Regions from separate parts of the Promicromonospora sp. NPDC052451 genome, predicted to be linked through region 3. Evidence: riboswitches for the same ligand, from Rfam matches in the RefSeq annotation. Region 3 holds a riboswitch; each other region holds the start of a gene.
The links. Region 3 has a riboswitch for thiamine pyrophosphate ahead of thiC (phosphomethylpyrimidine synthase ThiC). Riboswitches for the same ligand answer to the same signal wherever they lie in the genome.
Positions count from the first base shown of each region.

Region 1: it holds a riboswitch for thiamine pyrophosphate, as region 3 does, so the genes downstream of both, thiD (bifunctional hydroxymethylpyrimidine kinase/phosphomethylpyrimidine kinase) here and thiC (phosphomethylpyrimidine synthase ThiC) in region 3, are expected to answer to the same signal.
Region 2: it holds a riboswitch for thiamine pyrophosphate, as region 3 does, so the genes downstream of both, ACIG47_RS16550 (thiamine ABC transporter substrate binding subunit) here and thiC (phosphomethylpyrimidine synthase ThiC) in region 3, are expected to answer to the same signal.
Region 4: it holds a riboswitch for thiamine pyrophosphate, as region 3 does, so the genes downstream of both, ACIG47_RS24820 (FAD-dependent oxidoreductase) here and thiC (phosphomethylpyrimidine synthase ThiC) in region 3, are expected to answer to the same signal.

Region 1 is NZ_JBIUAP010000014.1:103,983-109,307, forward strand. Features, by position in the region: gene ACIG47_RS21810 (RyR domain-containing protein) at 1-1,014, shown strand, start outside; gene dxr (1-deoxy-D-xylulose-5-phosphate reductoisomerase) at 1,047-2,216, shown strand; gene thiD (bifunctional hydroxymethylpyrimidine kinase/phosphomethylpyrimidine kinase) at 2,203-3,138, opposite strand; TPP riboswitch at 3,128-3,225, opposite strand; gene ACIG47_RS21825 (hypothetical protein) at 3,251-5,325, opposite strand, start outside.
Region 2 is NZ_JBIUAP010000009.1:6,063-11,387, reverse strand. Features, by position in the region: gene ACIG47_RS16555 (ABC transporter permease) at 1-1,169, opposite strand, end outside; gene ACIG47_RS16550 (thiamine ABC transporter substrate binding subunit) at 1,172-2,260, opposite strand; TPP riboswitch at 2,255-2,360, opposite strand; gene ACIG47_RS16545 (DUF4235 domain-containing protein) at 2,398-2,679, shown strand; gene ACIG47_RS16540 (PAS and ANTAR domain-containing protein) at 2,668-3,438, opposite strand; gene moaC (cyclic pyranopterin monophosphate synthase MoaC) at 3,563-4,033, shown strand; gene ACIG47_RS16530 (MoaD/ThiS family protein) at 4,030-4,269, shown strand; gene ACIG47_RS16525 (molybdenum cofactor biosynthesis protein B) at 4,298-4,795, opposite strand; gene ACIG47_RS16520 (sulfite exporter TauE/SafE family protein) at 4,792-5,325, opposite strand, start outside.
Region 3 is NZ_JBIUAP010000013.1:122,911-128,235, forward strand. Features, by position in the region: gene ACIG47_RS21030 (N-acetylmuramoyl-L-alanine amidase) at 1-1,062, shown strand, start outside; gene ACIG47_RS21035 (C39 family peptidase) at 1,141-2,481, opposite strand; TPP riboswitch at 2,618-2,723, shown strand; gene thiC (phosphomethylpyrimidine synthase ThiC) at 2,721-4,475, shown strand; gene ACIG47_RS21045 (LacI family DNA-binding transcriptional regulator) at 4,554-5,325, opposite strand, start outside.
Region 4 is NZ_JBIUAP010000020.1:16,799-22,123, forward strand. Features, by position in the region: gene thiS (sulfur carrier protein ThiS) at 1-252, opposite strand, end outside; gene ACIG47_RS24820 (FAD-dependent oxidoreductase) at 249-1,484, opposite strand; TPP riboswitch at 1,476-1,579, opposite strand; gene thiE (thiamine phosphate synthase) at 1,618-2,271, shown strand; gene ACIG47_RS24830 (CBS domain-containing protein) at 2,363-2,794, shown strand; gene ACIG47_RS24835 (DNA topoisomerase IB) at 2,830-3,801, shown strand; gene ACIG47_RS24840 (hypothetical protein) at 3,793-4,080, opposite strand; gene ACIG47_RS24845 (hypothetical protein) at 4,284-4,433, shown strand; gene ACIG47_RS24850 (hypothetical protein) at 4,480-5,325, shown strand, end outside.

The DNA.
Region 1 (5,325 bases), on a different contig from region 3:
ACGTTCGGCCGTGCGCTCGTGGTCGCGTTCGCGCGGCTGCGGAGCGTCGAGATCGCCTCGGGCGGCGAACCGCTCACGGTCACCCTGGTGGGGCCCGGCGCGCACGACGCCGCCCGCGCGCTGCACGCCCGCTGGCCCGCCGTCCGCGCGGCCTGCCGGCTGGTCCCGGTCGAGACGTTCGCCGATGTCCGCGCGATCGGCGTCCCGGCGCGGATCTACGTCTGCCACGACGACGACGGCGACGCCCTGCGCGAGGCACTGCGGGACAGCGACCTGTGGCGGGCGAGCGAGGGCGCCGTCGTGCTGCGCCTCAACCGCCTCGCCGGGCTGGGCGGCCTGTTCGGCACGCACGACGGCGCCATCCTCGACGACCTCGGGGGACGGCTCGACGTGGTCGAGCCGGGCACGCTGCTGCGCCGCGCGACGGCACCCGGCGCGCTGGTGCACGACGACGTCTACGACCTCATGGCCGTCTCGGCGCACCTGACCTACCTGCGCAACCAGCGCGCGGCCGGCGTGGCCTGGGAGAGCACGCCGGCCATGGTCTCCTGGGCCGAGCTGTCCGACGACCTGCGCGCCGCCAACCGCGCCCAGGTGCGGGCCATCCCGGACCGGCTGCGCCAGATGGGCTGCACGGTCGCGCCCGCCCGCGGCACCGAGCACGGTCGCATCCCGGAACCCGTCGTGGACGCGCGGGCCGTGGACGAGCACGACCGCTGGACGGCCGAGAAGGTGGCCGCGGGCTGGACCTACGGGCCGCAGCGGGACGACGCCCGCCGCCTGCACCCCGACCTGCGCCCCTGGGACGAGCTGTCCGAGGCGGACCGGGAGAAGGACCGCGCGGCGATCCGTGCCATCCCCGTGATCCTCGCGGACTTCGGGCTGCACGTGGTGCCGCTCGACGGCGACGCCGGCTGGGAGGCCGACGGCGCCCCCGTCCCCGACCCGCGCGGCGTCGTCCGCGGGTGGCGCATGTTCGGCCGCGGGCGGGCGGGGCAGCCCGGGGAGGGCTGAGACCCGCCCGCCGGGCCTGACAGGATGGCCCCATGCGAAGCGTCACCCTCCTCGGCTCCACCGGCTCCATCGGCACCCAGGCCGTCGACGTCATCGGGCGCAACCCCGACCGGTTCCGCGTGGACGCGCTGTCCGCCGGCGGCACGGACCTGCCGCTCCTCGCGCGCCAGGCGGCCGCCCTCGGCGTCCGCGCCGTCGCCGTGGCCGACGACGCCGCCCGCCCCGCGCTGACCGCCCTGCTCGCCGAGGCGGGGGCCGACGGCGTCGAGGTGCTCGCCGGGCCCGGCGCCGCCACCGAGCTGGCCGGCCGCGGCAGCGACGTCGTGCTCAACGGCATCACGGGCTCGGTCGGACTGCGGCCCACGCTCGCCGCGCTGGAGGCCGGATCGACGCTGGCGCTCGCGAACAAGGAGTCGCTGGTGGTGGGCGGCGCGCTGGTCACGGCGGCCGTGCGGTACGAGGGCCAGATCGTGCCCGTGGACTCGGAGCACTCGGCCATCGCCCAGGCACTGCGCTCGGGGTCGGCGCCCGAGGTGCGCAAGCTCGTGGTGACCGCGAGCGGCGGGCCCTTCCGGGGACGCACCCGCGACGAGCTGCGCGAGGTCACGCCCGCGCAGGCCCTGCGGCACCCCAACTTCGCGATGGGGCGCGTGGTCACCACCAACTCCGCGACCCTGGTGAACAAGGGCCTGGAGGTCATCGAGGCGCACCTGCTGTTCGACCTCCCGTTCAGCGCGATCGACGTGGTGGTGCACCCGCAGCAGGAGATCCACTCCATGGTCGAGTTCGTGGACGGGTCCACCATCGCGCAGGCCGGCCCGCCGCGGATGCTCGTGCCCATCGCCCTCGGCCTGTCCTGGCCCGACCGCCTGCCCGACGTCGACGTGGGGATCGACTGGACGCAGGCCGCCACCTGGGAGTTCGCGCCGCTGGACGACGACGCCTTCCCCGCCGTCCGCCTGGCACGACAGGTCGGTGAGGCCGGCGGGACGTTCCCCGCGGTCTACAACGCGGCGAACGAGGTCTGTGTGGACGCCTTCCACGACGGCACCATCGGGTTCCTCGACATCGTCGACACGGTCGCCGCCGTCGTCGAGGCGCACGCGGCGACGGGCGCGGGCGATCCGGGGTCGGTCGAAGGTGTGCTGGAGGCCGACGCCTGGGCCCGGGCGCGGGCCGCGGAGATCCTCAAGACGGCGTAGGTGACAAGACGGTGGCAAAGCCGTGGTGGACGGGGCCGTGGCCGCGCCACGGCCCGGCCGCCGTCCCGGTGCCCCCCACCACGAGGTCGTCCGCCGCGCGCAGCGCCCCCGTGAGGTAGGTCTTCGCCGCGCGCACCGCGGGCTCCCAGCCGTCGTGCACGGGTCGCAGCACGGCGCACGCCGAGCTCAGCGTGCAGCCCGTGCCGTGGGTGTTGCGCGTCGCGACCCGGGGCGCGGCGAGCGCCACGACGCCGCCGGCTCCCGCCCCGAGCCCCGGGCCCGCGAGATGGTCCACCGCCTCCGCGGACGTGAGGTGCCCGCCCTTGACCAGGGCGAACCGTGCGCCGAGGCCCAGCAGCGCGCGGGCCTGGTCCGCGGCCTCGGCGGCGTCCCGGGCGGGGTCGGTGCCGAGCAGCACGGCCGCCTCGGGCAGGTTCGGCGTCACGAGGTCGGACAGGGGCAGCAGCTCCTCGCGGAGCACCGTCTCGGCCTCGCGCGCCAGCAGCCGGTCGCCCGACGTCGCGACCATGACCGGGTCGAGCACCACGAACGGCGGCCGCGCACCGGCCCGTAGGTCGCGCAGGGCGGCGGCGATCGCGCGGGCGACCTCGGCGTCCGTCGTCATGCCGATCTTCACCGCGTCCACGGCGACGTCGGCGAACAGGGTGGCGAGCTGTGCGGTGACCATGTCGGCCGGGACGGGCAGCACCCGGGTCACGCCCGTCGTGGACTGCGCGGTCAGGCCCGTGAGCACCGCGCAGCCGTAGCCGCCCAGGGCGGCGAACGTCTTCAGGTCGGCCTGGATCCCGGCACCGCCCGACGGGTCGGAGCCGGCGATCGTCAGCGCCACCACGGGGTGGCCGGCCGGGCGGGTGCGCGCGGCGGCGTCGAGCAGGGGGTCGGGGGGCAGGACGGAGCCCATGAGGCGTTCCCTTCGCTAGCACTACCTAGATCAGGTTCCACGGGTACGTCTCAGCCGGGCTGTGCCCCGGCGCCCCGCGCCATGTGGGCCCACCCTAGACCGGATCGAAGGATCAGTGACCGCGCGTCCAGTTGAAGACCGCCAGGCCCGTCACCAGCGCGCCCACGGTGACCAGGGCCGTGGCCGCGACCGCCTGGACGCCGTCGATCAGCGCCGCGTCCAGGGCCACCTGGACCGTCCCGATCAGCGCGTAGACGCCGGCGAACACCGTGATGGCCGACAGGGTGCCGTCCATGAGCCGGCGCCTGCTGCGCTCCCGCCTCGCCTCCTCGGCGCGCTCGCGGTCGCCGTGCAGACGCTCGAGGGCGGCGAGCCGCGTGGCGATGGGTTCCTGGAGCAGCTCGCGCAGCCGTTCGGTGACCACCGCGGCCTGCTGCTCGAAGTGCGAGGCGTGCAGGAGCTGGTTGAGCATCCGGGACTCCAGGGCGGAGGCCAGGAACGTGGGTGAGGTGATGGTGGTCAGCGTGGTGCGCACCTCCGAGGCGAACTCGTGCAGGCGCAGCTGCTCGCGGGTCAGCCGTTCCTTGCGCTCGGCCAGGTCGGCGCCGTTGTTCACGTCGTGGTCGGCGAGCATGGCCGCGACGATCCGCAGGTGGTCGGCCAGCGTGGCGTTCCAGGCGCTGAACAGCCCGTTGAGGCTCGCGACGAACTCGGCCAGCGAGCCGTACTGGGAGATCTTGAAGTGCGCCGCGCCGACCAGCGCGACCGTCGTGGAGTTGGTGGTCACCGCCACGACGTCACCCAGGTGCCGCACTCCTTCCAGGAGCACCGGGTTGCGCTGGCGCAGGGTCCAGTCGCACAGCGTCGCGGTGCCGTACGAGACCGGCTGGAGCAGCACCTGCGAGCCGAACGCGGCGAGCAGCTCGTCACCCATCGCGACCGGCGTGCGGACCGCCCGGGGTGCCGCGGGGCCGGTGCCGCGGCTGGCCTCGTAGACGGTGGTGACCACGTGCGCCCGTCCCTGGGCGATCTCGGTCCCCGTGCGGACCAGGTCCGCCGTGGCGCGCTGGAGCAGGTCGGCGAGGTCGAACAGGCGCTCGGGCGGCAGGGCGTCGCCGTGGTCGACGTCGAGCGGCGAGCCGTCCGGCGCGATCCACCGCACCCGGATGTCGGCGTGCAGGTTGGACAGCCGGAACCGGGCGTCGCGCACCTGCTGCGGCGACTGGTCGTGCGCCGAGTACCGGAACCGCACGTAGTGGTTGCCGAACTCGGTGAACCGCACGTCGCAGGTCAGCTCGGCGATGAGCGTGCCGTCGGGCTGCTCCAGCCGCACGTCGGGCATGGACAGCGAGGCCCCGCCGTACGGGCGGGCGGCACGGTCGACGCTCGCCCAGACGTCGTCCATCTTGAGGCGGGCGCGTGTCGCGACGGTCCGGACGCCCAGCAGCCAGGGGCGTTCGTCGCGGTCGGCGATGCCGCGGATCGCCGCAACGGCGGCGGCCGGGCTCACGTCCCGCAGCCCGAACGGGTAGATGTAGACGGTCTTGAGCCGGTCCAGCGTGAGCCACCGCGCGCCGAGGTTGCGGTGCAGCTCCGTCAGGTGCATCCGGTAGGAGCGCAGCTCGCTGGCCAGGATGTAGTTGAGGTGCCGGTCGGTCTCGGCGGCGCGCAGCCCGTCGAGCGCGGGGCCGAGGCGGTCGGGCCGGCCCGCCATCGCCTCGTCCGCGGCCACCGACGCCTCGGCGAGCGCGCGGAAGTAGCGGATCCGCGTCACGGCCTGCGGTACGAGCTCCCGGCGGAACGGGGACGCCGGGTCGGGGATGGCCCGGGCGGCGCGCAGCAGGTCCGCGCACCTCTGACCCGCCCGCGCGGCAGCCCCGGCGAGCCGGGGCAGGCTGCCCGCGCTGCGGGCGGCCGACGTGTGCATCTGCGTGATGAGCGTGCGCAGCAGCACGGCCACGGCGTCGCCCTCGGCCCGGCACACGGCGTCGGGGGCCTCGTCGCGGCACGTCTCCCAGGTCTCGACGAACGCGCGCAGCGGCACGATGATCCGGCCGTGCCGGAACGTGTACTGCAGCGCGTCGCTGGCCTGCGACCACAGGTAGAGGCCGAGGAGCGCGGCACCGCGCGGCAGGCCGGCGACGGCCCGCAGGACGGCGGCGGTCTGCGGGCCGCGCGGGTCGCCGG
Region 2 (5,325 bases), on a different contig from region 3:
CGCGCCCCCACCGACCGGGGCCGACGGGACACGACGAGGGCGACGAGCCCGCCCACGACCAGCGCGATCACCGTGGCGGCCAGCGCGATCCGCAGCGAGGTGGCCGTGGCCTCCCAGACGGTGACGACCAGGGCGTTGCGCTCGCCGGTGGTGCCGAGCGCGAGGTAGTTACCGGGTCCCCAGGAGCCGTCGGGCTCGCGGAACGAGCGGGCCACCAGGCCGGCCAGGGGCAGCACGATGAGCCCGGCGACGATCACGATGCCCGCGAGCGCCGCGGCGGCGTCGGCGGGCGAGCGCCAGGACAGGGGGCGTGCCGTCCGGCGCGCCGAGACGAGGTGCAGGGCGGCCTCGCGGCGCCGTCGGGCCCGCGCGGAGACGGCCAGGGCGCCCGAGATGACCACGAGCTGCAGGATCGAGAGCACGGAGGCCGCCTGCAGGTCCAGGAACTGGGTGGTGCGGGTCCAGATCTCGGTCTCGATGGTCCCGTACCGCACGCCGCCGAGCACGAGCACCACCCCGAACGCGGTGGCGCAGAACAGGAAGACCACCGAGGCCGCGGACGTGATCGCGGGCGCGAGCGAGGGCAGGGTGACGGTGCGGAACACCCGGGCGGGTCCCGCGCCGAGCGAGGCCGCGGCCTCCTCGGCGCGGGGGTCGAGCCGTTCCCACAGCCCGCCCACGGTGCGCACCACCACCGACACGTTGAAGAAGACGAGCGCGACGACGATCCCGGCGAGCGACTCCTCGAGCCCGAGGAACCCGAGGGTGCCGCTGGGCGCGAACAGCGCGCGGAACGCGACGCCGACCACGACGGCCGGCAGCACGAACGGCACCGTCACCAGCCCGCGCGCCAGGGTGCGCCCGGGGAACGCCCGCCGGTACAGGAGGTAGGCGAGCGGCAGGCCGAGCAGCACCGAGAACACCGTGCCGAGCACCGCCTGGGTGAGCGTGAGCCCCACGAGCCGCCAGGTGCGCGGCCGGGACAACACCTCGGCGAAGCCGGTGAGGTCGAGCGCGCCGTCGGGCACGAAGCCCCGCACGACGAGCGCGACCACCGGCCACGCGAAGAAGACGCCGAGGAAGGCCAGGGGGACGGCGACCGCCGCTCCCCACAGGAACGGTGCGAGCCGCGGGCCGCGCCGGGGCCGGTCCGTCGGCGTCCGGCTCAGGCTCAGCCCACGACCGTCTCGGTCCACCGTTCGATCCACTCGTCGCGGTGCTCGCTCACGTCGGCGGGGTCCACCTCGAACGGTGCCTCGGCCTGCGGCGCGAACTTCTGCCAGTCGGCGGGGAGCTCCACCGAGGCATCGGCCGGGTACATGTACATCGACTCCGGCAGGGCGGCCTGCACGTCCTCGGTGAGCAGGAAGTCCACCAGGGCGCGGGCGCCCTCGGGGTTGTCGGAGCCGGCCAGCACGCCCGCGTACTCGACCTGCCGGAAGCAGGTGTCCAGCAGCGCGCTGGTGGTCGACGCGGCGCCGTCCTCGGTCACGGTGAACGCGGGCGACGTCGCGTACGACAGCGCCAGCGGCCGCTCACCGCCCTCGCCCGCCCCGGAGAAGTCCACGTAGTAGGCGTCCTCCCACGAGTCGGCGACCTTGACGCCGTTGTCCACGAGCGACGCCCAGTAGTCCTCGAACCCGTCCTCGCCGAACGCGCCGATCGTCGCCAGCAGGAACGCGAGCCCCGGGGACGACGTCGCCGGGTTGGTCACCACGAGCAGGTCCTTGTATTCGGGGTCGGCGAGGTCCTCCAGGGTCTTCGGCACCTCCAGGCCCGACTCCTCGAACCACGCCTCGTCGGCGTTCACGCACACGTCGCCCTGGTCGACCGGTGTGAGCGCACCGCCCACCTGCTCGACGCCCTCGGGCAGGCCCTCCGGCGTGTACTCCTCGACCACCCCGGCCTCCAGCGCGCGGGAGGCGAACGTGTTGTCGATGCCGAACACGACGTCGCCCAGCGGCGCGTCCTTGGTCAGCACCAGCTGGTTCACGAGCGTCCCGGCGTCGCCCGCCGCACTGACCTCGACGGTCAGGCCCGACTCCTGCTCGAACCGGTCCACCAGCTTCTCGTCCAGCGCCCACGAGTCGTGGGTCACCAGCGTCACGGTGCCCGACGCCGCGCCTGCCGACGTGGTGTCCTCGGAGCCGGTACCGCCCGAACCGCCGGCGCAGCCGGCGACCAGGAGTGCCACGGCGACCGCGCCGCCGACCGTACCGCTGTGGAAGGCGCCCCTGGGGGCACCGGAAAGACGCAACATCGTGCCTCGACTTCCTCCGCCGGTGTGAACCGGATCAGGTTCAAGGGTCTGCGGTTCTCCGCACTCTCAGCGCCGTCGGGGCGCTCCCCTGTCGTTTCCGTGCAGCCTAGTCCGCCGTCGGGGGCTACGGTGTAGAGGTGGCCCAGATTGAGACGGAACAGACACTCGCCGAGAAGGTCGGCACCCTCGCCCTGACTATCGCGGCCGGCTGGGTCGCGCAGAAGGCGGTCAGCATGATCTGGAAGGGTGTGACCGGCAACGACGCCCCCAACAAGCCGGACGACCCGGAGCTGGACCTGGTGCAGGCGACGGTGTTCGCGGCCGTCGCGGCCGGCACGGCGGTGTTCGCCAAGCGCCTGGCCGCGAAGGGCGCGCACACCGCCGCACTGCGTATCGCGGCGCGTCGCTCAGCGGTGTGACCGGCGCGGCCGCCGGGTCAGCAGCGCGTCATGGCTCCGCGGCCGCCCCACCGGCTGGACGGCGTCGAGCGCGCGCGTCAGCGCGGCCTGCGTCACCCCCGCCTTCTCGTCGTCGGCGCGGAGCGCGGCCATGACCTGGTCCGCCGCGAGACGCAGGGGCACGCCGACGGTGGCGGCGACCTCGCGCAGGGTCGCGTCGGCGGTCGCCTCGTCCACTCCGCGTACCGCGACGATGACGCCCTTGACCTGCTCGATCGCCGCCTGGCTGACGAACGCGCGCTGGACCGCCCCGGCCGAGCGGCGGTTCAGCGCTTCCTTCTGGACCGGCGTCACGTCCAGCACGTAGCCCGCCACCTCGGGACCTCCGCCGGATTCTCGACGTTGCCCCTGGCCGATGACCACGACCGATCGCGTGCGCCCGTTCTTGTCGACGATGCGGTGGGCGCAGGCGAACGGCCGGCCGACCCGCAGGGCCTCGCTGGCGGCGCGCACCACCCGGAGGCGGTCGTCAGGGTGCTTGCGGGAACGTAGCGCGTCGAGGCCGGGTTCCACCTCGTGCCGCCGCCAGCCGTGCATGGTGTAGACCTCGTCGGACCACCACCAGTCGCCGGTTGCCAGGCCTACGCGGTACCGGCCGATCAGCAGGTTGGTCCCGATGCCGAGGGCGTCCGCCAGCTCGCCGGGCGCGACCCGTGGCATGGCGGACGGGACGTCGCCGCCGTCCACGAGGGCGAGACCGTGCTTCTTGTCGGGGGACATGTGAACCTCCCAGATCCGAGGGGACCTGGAGCCGCTTCATGACTCCGAGACCAACCACCTTAGAACAGTTCGGATACTTCGGACAGCCGAACGGGCACCGGAGCGCTCGTGGCACCCTGGTCCCGTGAGCTTCACGCATCTGGACGACCGCGGCCAGGCCCGCATGGTCGACGTCACCGCCAAGCAGCCGACGGTCCGTTCCGCCACCGCCTCGGGCACGGTGCGCTGCACCCCCGACGTCGTGCGGGCCCTGCGGGACGGCGCCGTACCCAAGGGCGACGTCCTGGCCGTGGCCCGCATCGCGGGCATCGCGGCCGCCAAGCGGACACCCGAGCTGCTGCCGCTGGCGCACGTGATCGGCGTGCACGGCGCCGCGGTCGACCTCGTGGTGACCGACGACGGCGTCGAGGTCACGGCGACCGTGCGCACCGCCGACCGCACGGGTGTCGAGATGGAGGCGCTGACGGCCGTGGCAGTCGCCGGCCTGGCCGTCGTCGACATGGTCAAGGGGCTCGACAAGTCCGTCTCGCTCGCGGACGTGCGCCTGGAGCGCAAGACGGGCGGCAAGTCCGGCGACTGGGTGCGCGGCGCATGATCACCGTCCGCTACTTCGCCGGTGCCCGCGAGGCGGCCGGGCTCCCCACCGAACAGGTCGACGGGCCGACCTCGGTCGCCGCCCTTCGCACCGCCCTGGCCGGCGCACACCCGGGCCTCGGCGACGTGCTGCCGCGCTGTGCCCTGCTCGTCGCGGGGGCACGGACGACGGACGGTGCCGCGCCGGTGCCGGACGGGGTCACCGTGGACGTGCTGCCGCCCTTCGCGGGCGGCTGAGCCGGCCGGGCTCCGCGCCGTCGCGGGCTCAGTGGTCGGCGCCGTCGAGCTGGGACCGCACGTGGGGCCACAGCGTGAGCACCACCTGGAGCCCGTCGCGCACGCCGCCGGAGGATCCCGGCAGGTTCACGACGAGCGCGCGCGCCCCGTCACCCGACCGGGCGACGCCGGCGAGCCCGCGGGAGAGCACGGCCGTGGGCACCCCGGCGGCGACCCCCTGCTGCCGCACCGACTCCGCGATGCCGGGGATCTGGTACTCGAGCACCTCGGCCGTGCCCTCAGGGGTGAGGTCGCGGGGCGTGATACCCGTACCGCCCGTGGTGACCACCAGCCGGGCGCCGTCGTCGAGCGCGGTCCGCAGCACTCCGCGGACCGGCTCGACGCCGTCGGGCACCAGGTAGGTGCGCACCTCGGTGTGGCCCGCCTGGCGCAGGAGCGACACGGCGGTGGGGCCGGAACGGTCCTCGGCCTCGCCGCGCGCGCAACGGTCGGAGACGGTGATCACCGCTACGTGGTCGGACGTCATGCCGACACGCTATCGGCCTCCGGCTCCGGGGACTGCTCGGACTCCAGGGCCTTGGCACGCCGGTGCGCCCGCACCGACCAGAAGACGGCGGCAGCCCAGCCCAGCCAGATCACCACGTAGACGGGGATCTTCACGGGGTCCGTGGCGGCGATCCAGTCGCTGTTGAGCAGGGTGCGCGTGTTGGTGAGCACGATGACGCCACCCACGAGCGACCCGAGGATGCGCGGCGGCACGAGGCGCACGAGCCAGGCGGCGATCGGCGCGGCGATCAGGCCGCCGATGAGCAGCGCCAGCACCCAGGTGAAGTCGATGCCCTCGCCCGACAGGCCCACGAAGAAGCCGACGCTGGCGGCGATCGCCACGAGGAACTCGCTGGTGTCGATCGAGCCGATCACCTTGCGGGGCTCCAGGCGGCCGCTGGCCAGGATCGCGGGCGTACCCACCGGGCCCCAGCCGCCGCCACCGGTGGCGTCGAAGAAGCCCGCCACGAGGCCGAGCGGGGCGAGGAACCGCTTGCGCAGCGGCTTGTC
Region 3 (5,325 bases):
GGCATCCTGCCCGGGTACACGAAGAACGTGCACTGGGACCCCGGCCCGTACTGGGACTGGGACCACTACTTCGAGCTGCTGGGCGCGCCGATCGGCGGTGACCTGGAGGCGACCACGGACGTCGAGCCGGGCGACGTCGTCGAGGTGCGCACGGGGTACGCCGACAACGTCAACGTGGTCACGGGCTGCGAGGAGGCGTCGCCGGGGTCCGGCGCCTGCGTCGAGGGTGCGGGCACCAACTTCCGGTACCTGTACCAGGCGCCGTCGGCCGACGCGCCCCTGGCCAAGGACCCGGGCTGGAAGCCGGACGGCGCGAACGGCACCACGTACGCGAGCGACGTGAGCGCGCGCGTGCAGTCCGGGCACAAGCTCGTCGTCGACCGGGTCGAGGGCGAGTGGCTCGGCGTGTGGTGGGCCGGGTCGCTGGCCTGGCTGCACAACCCGGCCGACCGCCCGGTGGTGGTGCCGGCGACGGCGAAGACGGTCACCGTGGCGGGCGACGCGCCGGCGCCGGTCTTCGGCCGGGCCTACCCCGAGGCAGCCGCGTACGAGGCGCACCCGGACGTGCCGGTGCAGCCCGTGACGCCCATCGAGTACACGGTGGGCGTGGGCCAGACCTACGCCGTGGCCGACGACGACGTGCCCTCGGACTACTACCGCGCCACGACGTTCGACGGCTCGGGGCCGGGCGACCGCACGGTGGTCCGGGGGCAGGACGTGTACTACCAGCTCTGGCTCGCGCACCGGCACGTCTTCGTCAAGGCGGCCGACGTCGAGCTCCACGACCCGGTGGTCGCGGACGTGTCGGGACCCTCGATCGAGGGCCGGCCCAGCGTGGGCCGGATCCTGACCGCCGACGCCGGCACCTACCTGCCGCACGACGTCGACGTGGCCTACCGCTGGCTCCGCGACGGTGAGCCGGTGGCCTGGGCGACCGGCAGCCGCTACCTCGTGACCGGCCGGGACCGGGGAGCGGACCTCACGGTCCGCGTCACCGTCTCGGCCCCGGGCCACACCTCGGCGTCCTACACGTCCGACCCGCTCCCGATCCCGCCCCGCTGACCCCTGGCGCCGTTGAGTGCGGGACATTCGCCCTTCCGGCACACGGAAAAGGGCGAACATCCCGCACTCGACGGAGGGCTACCAGTTCGGGGTGAGGCCCGGGACCCTCCGGGGGAGGTCGACGTCCTTCGGGTGGTACACGTAGGTCAGGCCGTCGGTCGAGGTCTGCCAGACGCGCTCGAAGTTCTCCCGCGTGTACACGACCCGCACCGCGTCGTTCGTGGCGCCGTGCGGGTCGTTGAGGATCGGGTCGCCGTCGGCCGTGAACCCGCGCAGCACCACCAGGTGGCCGTCGGTCTCGTACCCGGCCTCCGGCATCTCCTCCGCCGTGAAGTTGATCGAGAGGACCAGCGGGATGCCGGCCGCGACGAACCGCTCGGCCTCGGCGAGGGAGCGCAGCCGGGTCACGAACGACGTCAGCCCGAACCTGTTCGCGTAGGCGGCGTTGAACGGCCAGTTGCCCGCGCCCTCGTAGGCGTAGTCCCAGGTGTTCATCGCGGCGTAGTCGACCTGCGGGTCGCCGTTCGGTGCCTCGATGCCCTCCAGCTCCTCGGGCGGCACCTCGCGCCCGTAGGAGTAGATGACCATCGTGGACGACGTCGGCGAGCACCACACCTGGCCGCCGCCGCCGAACTCGGGGTACTCGCCGCGGTGGATGTTCTGGCTGAACTGCGGCACGTCGAGCACGACCTCGCGGCCCAGCGTGAAGTCGCTGGTGCCGGTGTAGTGCGTGTCGGGCAGGTACTCGTTGGTCATGGTGGTCACGGCGTCCAGCCGCGGGGACACCCGGGCGCCCTCCGGCCGGTACAGGGTGACGCGCGTCTGGAACGCGTGCGGCTCGTGTCCCGACTTCGCGACGTACGTGTCGGTGAACAGGTACGCGTCGTCGTCGGCCTGGCCGTTGACGGAGGTGCGGTGGATGTCGCCCACGCCGCCGTCCGCGGGGGAGAAGTCGTCGCCCGAGGCCCAGCGCCCCATCACGAACCACTTCGTCCACGCCCCGTCGGCCTTGCGCCCGCGGAACTCGATCTCGACCCACGTCCCCGTCGGCGTCCTCGCGTTCCACGAGCTCACCGACTCGTCGACCGGGTACCCGGTCTCGACCACGGGCGACGTCCACCGGCCCGTCTCGTAGCGCACGGCGCCGCCGTCGCCGAACGGGTCGGTGTACTCGACCACCGCACCGCCCCGGCCCAGCACCAGCCCGCCGCGGGCGTCCGCACGCAGGTTGGTGGTCTCACCCGCGCGGAGCTCCCGCACCCCGTCCCACGCGGTGAGCGTGATCCGGTTGTCCGACGCCGCCACGTCCGGTGCCGAGCCCGCGGGCACGGCGCTCGCCGTGATCCCTGCCTGCATCACGAGTGCTCCTGTCGTCGCCAGCGCGAACGCCGTGGTCCGCAACCTTCTCCGTACCGACATGCCTGCCTCCAGGCTTCGGGGCCCACGTCCCGGTGAGCGAGCCGTCGACCTTCTCTATCAGAGCGGACGCGGGCGCAGAAGTGTTTTGGGCACGGCCGAAGAAGACCCGCACGGTGGCACGGTGCTAACGTCGTCCGCGATCCCACGGGTGCCCCGCGCAGGGGCTGAGATCGGGCTGGACGGCCCGGGACCGTTGAACCTGTCCGGTTAACACCGGCGTAGGAAGCAGGAGTCTGATGATGGAGCACACCCCTTCCCGCACGCTCGCGTACGAGCACGGCACCGATCCCGGGCACGACGCCGGCCTGCGGGTGCCGGTCACCGAGATCACGCTGGCGCCGTCCCCCGACGGCAGCCCGAACCCTCCGGTGCGGGTCTACCGCACGCAGGGTCCGGGCTCCGACCCGGTCCGCGGCCTCGGCCCGGCCCGCGAGCCGTGGGTCGTGGCCCGGGGCGACACCGAGGAGTACGACGGCCGCCGCCGGGCCCTGGCTGACGACGGACGCGGCGCGGTGCGTCGCGGCGCCGCGACCCAGGAGTGGCAGGGCGAACGACGTCGCCCGCGCCGGGCGCTGCCCGGCCGGCGGGTGACCCAGATGCACTACGCGCGCCAGGGCGTGGTCACCCCCGAGATGCGGTTCGTCGCCCTGCGCGAGGGCTGCGACGTCGAGCTGGTCCGCAGCGAGGTCGCGGCCGGCCGGGCGATCATCCCGAACAACGTGAACCACCCCGAGTCCGAGCCGATGATCATCGGCAAGGCGTTCCTCGTGAAGGTCAACGCGAACATCGGCAACTCCGCCGTCCACAGCTCGATCGCCCAGGAGGTGGAAAAGCTCGAGTGGGCCACGAAGTGGGGCGCCGACACCGTGATGGACCTGTCCACCGGCGACGACATCCACACGACGCGCGAGTGGCTGCTGCGCAACTCGCCGGTCCCGATCGGCACCGTGCCGATCTACCAGGCGCTGGAGAAGGTGAACGGCGACGCGAGCGCGCTGACCTGGGAGATCTACCGCGACACGGTGATCGAGCAGTGCGAGCAGGGCGTCGACTACATGACGGTGCACGCCGGCGTGCTGCTGCGGTACGTGCCGCTCACGGCGGACCGGGTCACGGGGATCGTGAGCCGCGGCGGCTCGATCATGGCCGGCTGGTGCCTGGCGCACCACCAGGAGAACTTCCTCTACACGCACTTCGACGAGCTGTGCGAGATCTTCGCGGCCTACGACGTGGCGTTCTCCCTCGGTGACGGCCTGCGCCCCGGCTCGCTCGCCGACGCGAACGACGAGGCCCAGTTCGCCGAGCTGGACACGCTCGCCGAGCTCACGAAGCGGGCCTGGACCCACGACGTCCAGGTCATGGTCGAGGGCCCGGGCCACGTCCCGTTCCACCTGGTGCGCGAGAACGTGGAGCGGCAGCAGCAGCTGTGCGACGGCGCCCCGTTCTACACGCTGGGCCCTCTGGTCACCGACGTCGCGCCCGGCTACGACCACATCACGTCCGCCATCGGCGCCACCGAGATCGCCCGGTACGGCACGGCGATGCTCTGCTACGTGACGCCCAAGGAGCACCTCGGCCTGCCGGACCGTGACGACGTGCGCACGGGCGTGGTCACCTACAAGATCGCCGCGCACGCCGCCGACGTCGCCAAGGGACACCCCGGTGCGCGAGACCGGGACGACGCCCTGTCCAAGGCCCGGTTCGAGTTCCGCTGGCGCGACCAGTTCAACCTGTCGCTCGACCCCGAGCTGGCCGAGGCGTACCACGACGAGACGCTGCCGGCCGAGGCGGCGAAGACCGCGCACTTCTGCTCGATGTGCGGACCCAAGTTCTGCTCGATGCGCATCTCGCAGGACATCCGCGACGAGTTCGGCGGGGCGCCCGCCCAGGCCGCGCTCGCGGCCGCGGCGGAGGAGGGCATGGCGGCCAAGTCCGCGCAGTTCCGTGCCGCGGGCGGCGAGGTCTATCTCCCGTCCCCGCAGCTCCGCCCCTGACCCGTCCCCGTTGAGTGCGGGATGTTCGCCCTTTCTCGTGTGCCAGAAGGGCGAACATCCCGCACTCGACGGGGCGTGTTACGGGAGGTCGCTCAGGTCCGGGACCGGGCCCGTCGTGGTGCCCTCCACGAGGGTGACCGGGAGCAGCACCGACTCCGGCTCCTCCCCGGCGAGCAGCGCGACGACGGCCATGCCGAGCGCCCGGCCCTTCTCGACGAGCGGCTGGTGCACGCTGGTGAGCACGTCGGGGGACAGCCACGGCAGGTCGAGCCCGTCGAATCCGGCCACGGACACGTCCTCGGGGACCCGCAGGCCCAGCTCACGCGCCGCGATGACGGCCCCGGCGGCCAGCAGGTCGGAGTGCGCGACGATCGCCGTCGGCCGGTCCCGTGCAGGAGCCCACTCGGACAGGATCTCGGTGGCCGCGTCGCGCCCGTGCTCCACGAGCGACGCCGGCGTCTCCCACGACATGACCGGCTCGATGACGTCGCGCACGCCGGCCAGCCGGTTGCGGGTGGGGGTGCGTTCCGCGGCGGCCAGGCGGTCGGCGTCGACCAGGCCCGACCGCTCGTCCCGCCCGAACGGCAGCGCGATCTCCGCGATCCGCGTGTGCCCCAGCTCGACGAGGTGCCGCACGGCCTCGGCGGCACCGTGCCGGTCGTCGACGCCGACCACGGGCACGCCGGGTACGTCCTGCCCCTCGCCGATCACGACCGGCACGCCTCGGCGCTGCAGCGCCGCGAGGTTCGGGTCGTCCGGCAGCGTCCCCCAGACGAGCACGGCCACGTCCATCGCGGCGGCCTCGACCAGCGGGTCGACGGCGGCGGGCAGCCCCGCCTCGGCGGCGAGC
Region 4 (5,325 bases), on a different contig from region 3:
GGTGACGACCTCGACCCGGTCGCCCGGGCGGACGGTCGTGGTGTCCCATGCGCCGCGCGGCACGACGACGTCGTCCAGCGCGACCGCCACGCCCTGCGGGGCGCCGTCCACCACGACGCCGGGCAGCAGGCGCGCCACGAGGTCGGTGACGGGCAGCGGGGCGGGCAGCGGGTACGGGTCGCCGTTGACGAGGGCGGTGCCGGGCGAACCAGTGCGGCCGGGGTGGCTCGTCTGGTCGGGGTGGCTGGTCATGCGGTGCCTCCTTCGATGGTGCTGGACACAGGGGTGCGGACCGCCGGGGTGCCGCCTGCCGGGCCGAACCGGAGCGGGTCGGCGTACCGGGCGGCGGCGGCCACCGCGGCCCCGGCCGCCTCCTCGTCCGCCCAGGCGGACGGGGCCGCACCCAGCGCGTGGTCGAGCGCGGCCGCCGTGAGCGGGGCCAGCAGGATGCCGTTGCGGTGGTGGCCGGTGGCCAGGTGGAGGCCGGGGGCGGCCCGGCCCAGCAGCGGCGCGTTGTCGGGGCTGCCGGGGCGCGACCGGGTGGTCGCCTCCAGCAGCACGGCCTCGTCGAGGCCGGGCAGCAGCACGCGGACGTCACGCAGCAGGGCGAAGACGTCGCCGGCCCGGGTCAGGTGGTCGTCGGCGCGCTCGTGGGACGTCGCGCCCACGACCACCTCGCGCGTGCCGTCGGGCCGCACGGGGCGGGGTACCGCGTACACGGGGCGGCCCTGCACCGCGCCGCGCACGACCACCCGGGGTGCCCGGTCGGCGTCCGCGAGCAGGCGCAGCGTCGTGCCCGGCACGGGGCGCGTCGGGGCGCCCGCGTACAGGGTCCCGCTCGCGTGCCCGGCAGCCAGGACCACGGTGCCGGCCGCGTACGTGGTGCCCGCGGCGTCGACCGCGCCGGTCACGGCGCCGTCCGCCCAGGTGAGGGCTGCCGCCGCACGGCGCACGACCGTGCCGCGGGCCGCGACCACGCCCGCGAGCGCCGCGTGCAGGGCCCGCGGGTCCGCGCTGTGGTCCCCCGGCACCCAGGCCGCACCCGCCACCCGGGGCCCCGTCCCCGGTTCACGCTCGCGCGCCGCGGCGGGTGGCAGCTCGGCCGAGCCGAGGCCCCACTGGCGGTGCAGGGCGAGCAGGCGGCGCAGGGCCACCACGTCGTCGGCGTCGTAGGCGAGGGCGAGGGTGCCCGACGTCGTGTCCAGGCCGACGGCGCCGGGCGGCAGGCCGGCCGCGTGCTCGACCGCCGCGGCGTACGCGGGCCACAGGGCGAGCGCCGCGGTGCCCAGCCGGGCCTGCCCCTCCTCGCCGAAGCCGGCCTCCATGACGGGCGCGAGCATGCCCGCGGCGGCGTGGGTGGCACCGTCGCCGGGCGCGGGGTCCAGGACGACCACGCGGGCCCCGGCGTCCAGCGCCCGCCAGGCCGCGGTCAGCCCGACGATGCCCGCGCCGACCACGAGGACGTCGCACGCGCGACTGCTCATGATGCTGCTCCCTTCGCTGGCATGACCCAGATCAGGTTCGACGGTCGGCGCCCTGCGCCCTCTCAGCCCCGTGCGGGGCTCCCGTGCACGCGACCACCTTAACCCCCGTGCGGGGCGGGCCTACACTCGCGCCGTGGACCACCGCACCGACCCGCGCGCCCGCCTGGCCGACGCCCGCCTGTACCTGTGCACCGACGCCCGCGAGGGCACGGGAGACCTGGAACCGTTCCTGCACGCGGCGCTGGAGGGCGGGGTCGACGTGGTGCAGCTGCGGGACAAGTCGCTGGACGTCGCGCGCGAGATCGAGCTGCAGGCGCTCGTCGCGCGCGTGGCGACCGAGCACGGCGCCCTGTGGGCGGTCAACGACCGGGCCGACGTCGCCCGGCTGACCCGCGCGCCGGTGGTGCACATGGGCCAGGGTGACCTGCCGCCGGACGCGGTGCGCACCCTGCTGGGCGACGACCCGGTGCTGGGCCGGTCCACGCACGCCCTCGACGAGGCGCTGGCGGCGGAGGCCGACCCGCGGGTCGACTACTTCTGCGTCGGTCCGCTGTGGGCCACGCCGACCAAGCCGGGCCGCCCCGCCGTGGGCCTGGACCTGCTGCGGGAGGTGGCCGGCCGGGCCCCGGCCACGCCGTGGTTCGCGATCGGCGGGATCGACGCCGAGCGCCTGGACCAGGTGCTGGAGGCCGGGGCCCGGCGCATCGTCGTCGTCCGCGCGATCACGCAGGCCGCCGACCCGCGGGCCGCCGCGGCCGCACTGCGCAGGCGGGTCGAGGCAGCCTGAGGCGCGCGTGCGAGCGAGGGCCCCGCGGGCCATGCTGGAGGGGTCGGTGAAGCAGCCCGCCGTCCACGTCCCCGAGGGATGGAGAACGACGATGGAGAACGACACGACCCGGCAGACGGTCGCCGATGTGATGACCCCCGCACCCACCACCGTCGACGCGACCCAGCCGCTGCGCGAGGCCGCCCGGCTGATGGCCGCCGAGAACGTCGGCGCGCTGGTGGTGACCAGCGACAACACCGCCGTCGGCGTGGTGACCGACCGGGACCTGGTGGTGCGCGGCCTGGCCGAGGGCCACGGCGTGGACGCCCCGGTGCAGCAGGTCGCCAGCGAGAAGGTGGTCACGGTCGGCCACACCGACCCGGTCGAGACCGCGGTCGAGGTGATGCGCTCCGCCGCCGTGCGCCGGGTCCCGGTGCTGGACGGCGACGTGCTGGTGGGCATCGTCTCGATCGGCGACCTCGCCGTGGAGCGCGACCCGTCGTCCGCCCTGGCGGACATCTCGGATGCCGAGCCCAACCGCTGAGCGCGCTCACCCACACCAGCGACTCCGACCCCGGCATCCACCGCCGGCGGCGGGGTCGCGGGTTCTCGTACACGGACCACCGGGGCGCCCGCATCACCGACGCCGCGACGCTGGCCCGCCTCCGTGCGCTCGCCGTGCCGCCGGCATGGACCGACGTGTGGATCTGCGCCGACCCCACCGGTCATCTCCAGGCCACCGGGCGCGACGCCAGGCACCGCAAGCAGTACCTCTACCACCGGCTGTGGCGCGAGCAGCGGGACACCGCGAAGTTCGACGACCTGGTGGAGTTCGGCCGCGCCCTGGTCACGCTGCGCAAGCAGGTCGACGCCGACCTGCGCTCACCGCGGCTGGGCCCGCAGCGGGTGGTCGCGACCGTCGTCCGGCTGCTCGACGAGACCCTGATCCGGGTCGGGAACGACGAGTACGTGCGGTCCGGCGCGTCGTTCGGGCTGACGACCCTGCGTTCCCGGCACGCCGAGGTGCAGGGCGCCGAGATCCGGTTCCGCTTCCGCGGCAAGTCGGGCACCCCGCACGACGTCGTCCTGCACGACCGGCGCGTGGCGAACGTGGTGCGCCGGTGCCAGGAGCTGCCGGGCCAGCGCCTGCTGCAGTACGTGGACGGCGACGAGACCCGCACCGTCGGGTCCCGGGACGTCAACGAGTACCTCGGCCGGGTCATGGGTGACGGGTACACCGCCAAGACGTTCCGGACGTGGGGCGCCAGCGCCCTCGTCCTGGGCCACCTGCGCGGGCTGACGCCGCACACCCGGCAGGAGCACGACGCCCAGCGCGCCGAGGCCGTCCGGATCGCCGCGGCCCACCTGCACAACACCCCGGCGGTGTGCCGCAAGAGCTACGTGCACCCCGTGCTGCTGACCGAGGACCGCGCCGAGCTCGACCGCCTCGTCGAGCGCTCCGGCGCCGCCGCCGCGCGCACGTCACGGTGGATGGACGCCGACGAGCGCGCCCTGCTGAAGGTGCTCACGGCCGCCGGCCGCTCAGCCTGACGAACCCGCCGGGCAGACGGCGTCGAGCGCGCGGTCCAGCGTGTCCGGGGTGAGGCCGGCGGTGCCCACCTGGGTCTGCAGGTTCGCGAGCACCTGGTCGGAGGCCGCCCACAGGGGCACACCGGCCTCGCGGGCCACATCGGTGAGCACGCGCTCGGCGGCGTCCTCGTCGACGCCGCGGACCACGGCGACGACGCTCTTGACCCGCTCGACGGAGACCAGGCCGATGACGACGGCGCGCAGTGCGGGGTCGTCGGGAGAGATGCCGGGTGGGGACATGGGAACCTCCAGATCCAGGAGATCTGGAGCCGCTTCATGACCCCGGGTCCGACCACCGTAGGCCCCTGGCCGCCCACCAGGCAACACCCCGGTCAGCCCGCATGCGCCGGCGCCCGGCCTTTCAGGTGCGAGTGACCACAAACAGGACGAACCTCGGATCAACGGCGGCGCACCCCGCGTCGCCACGACGAAGGAGGTCTCAGATGCCTGCCTGGCTCGTCCTCATCATCATCGGCGTGGTCCTCGTGATCCTGGGGGTCGCGACGGAGATCGGGCAGTTCCTGATCTGGATCGGCGTGGCCGTCCTGGTGGTCAGCCTGATCCTCGGGCTCGCCCGGCGCACCCGGACCTGACCGGTCCCGGATGCGCGTGGCCCGGCGCCGCGTGAGCCTGGCGGTGATGCCCACACCGTCACAGCGCCTCACCACCCTGCTCACCACCCTGCACGCGCACTGGGCGCGCCACCCCCGCTGGGGTCTGGCCGCCAAGGGCGCGCTCGCGGCGTCGCTGGCGTGGGTGGTGGGGGCGCTGGCGCCGGCGCCGTTCTCCGAGCAGCCGTACTACGCGCCGCTCGGGGCGATCATCGCCACCTCGAGCACCGCCGTCCGGTCGGTACGGGACTCCGTGCAGGCGACCGGGGCGGTGCTCGCGGGCGCGGTGCTGGCCCGCGGCGTGGACCTGGCGCTCGGCTCCAGCACGCTGTCGGTGGCCCTCGTGGTGGGGACCGCCCTCCTGTGCTCCGGCTGGCGCGTCTTCGGCGAGATGGGGACGTGGGTGGTGACCTCGGCGTTGTTCGTGCTCATCCTCGGCGGCGCGGAGCAGCTCGAGTACATCACGGTGTTCGCCGGGCTCATCGTCGTGGGCGCGGCGATCGGCACCGGCGTGAACCTGCTGTTCCCGCCCCTGCCGCTCACCCCGTCGGAGGACGCGCTGGACCGCCTGCGCACCGTGCTCGTGGACCAGGTGGAGCTGCTCGCCGACCGGCTCGAACGGGTCGGGCCGCTCGCCGCCGACGAGTGGCAGCAGCGGCGCCGCGACGTCGCACCGACCATCGACCGCTCCCACGACGCCGTGTCCCGGGCCCACGAGGCGATGCGGGTCAACCGGCGAGGTCACCGGTACGGCGGCTGGGCCGCCGCGCAGGCGCGCCGCGCCGAGGCCCTGTGGACCGCCGCCGACGTGGTCGACGACGTGGTGCGGCTCCTGGCCGAGTGGGAACGCGCGGACCGTCAGGACGTCGCACTC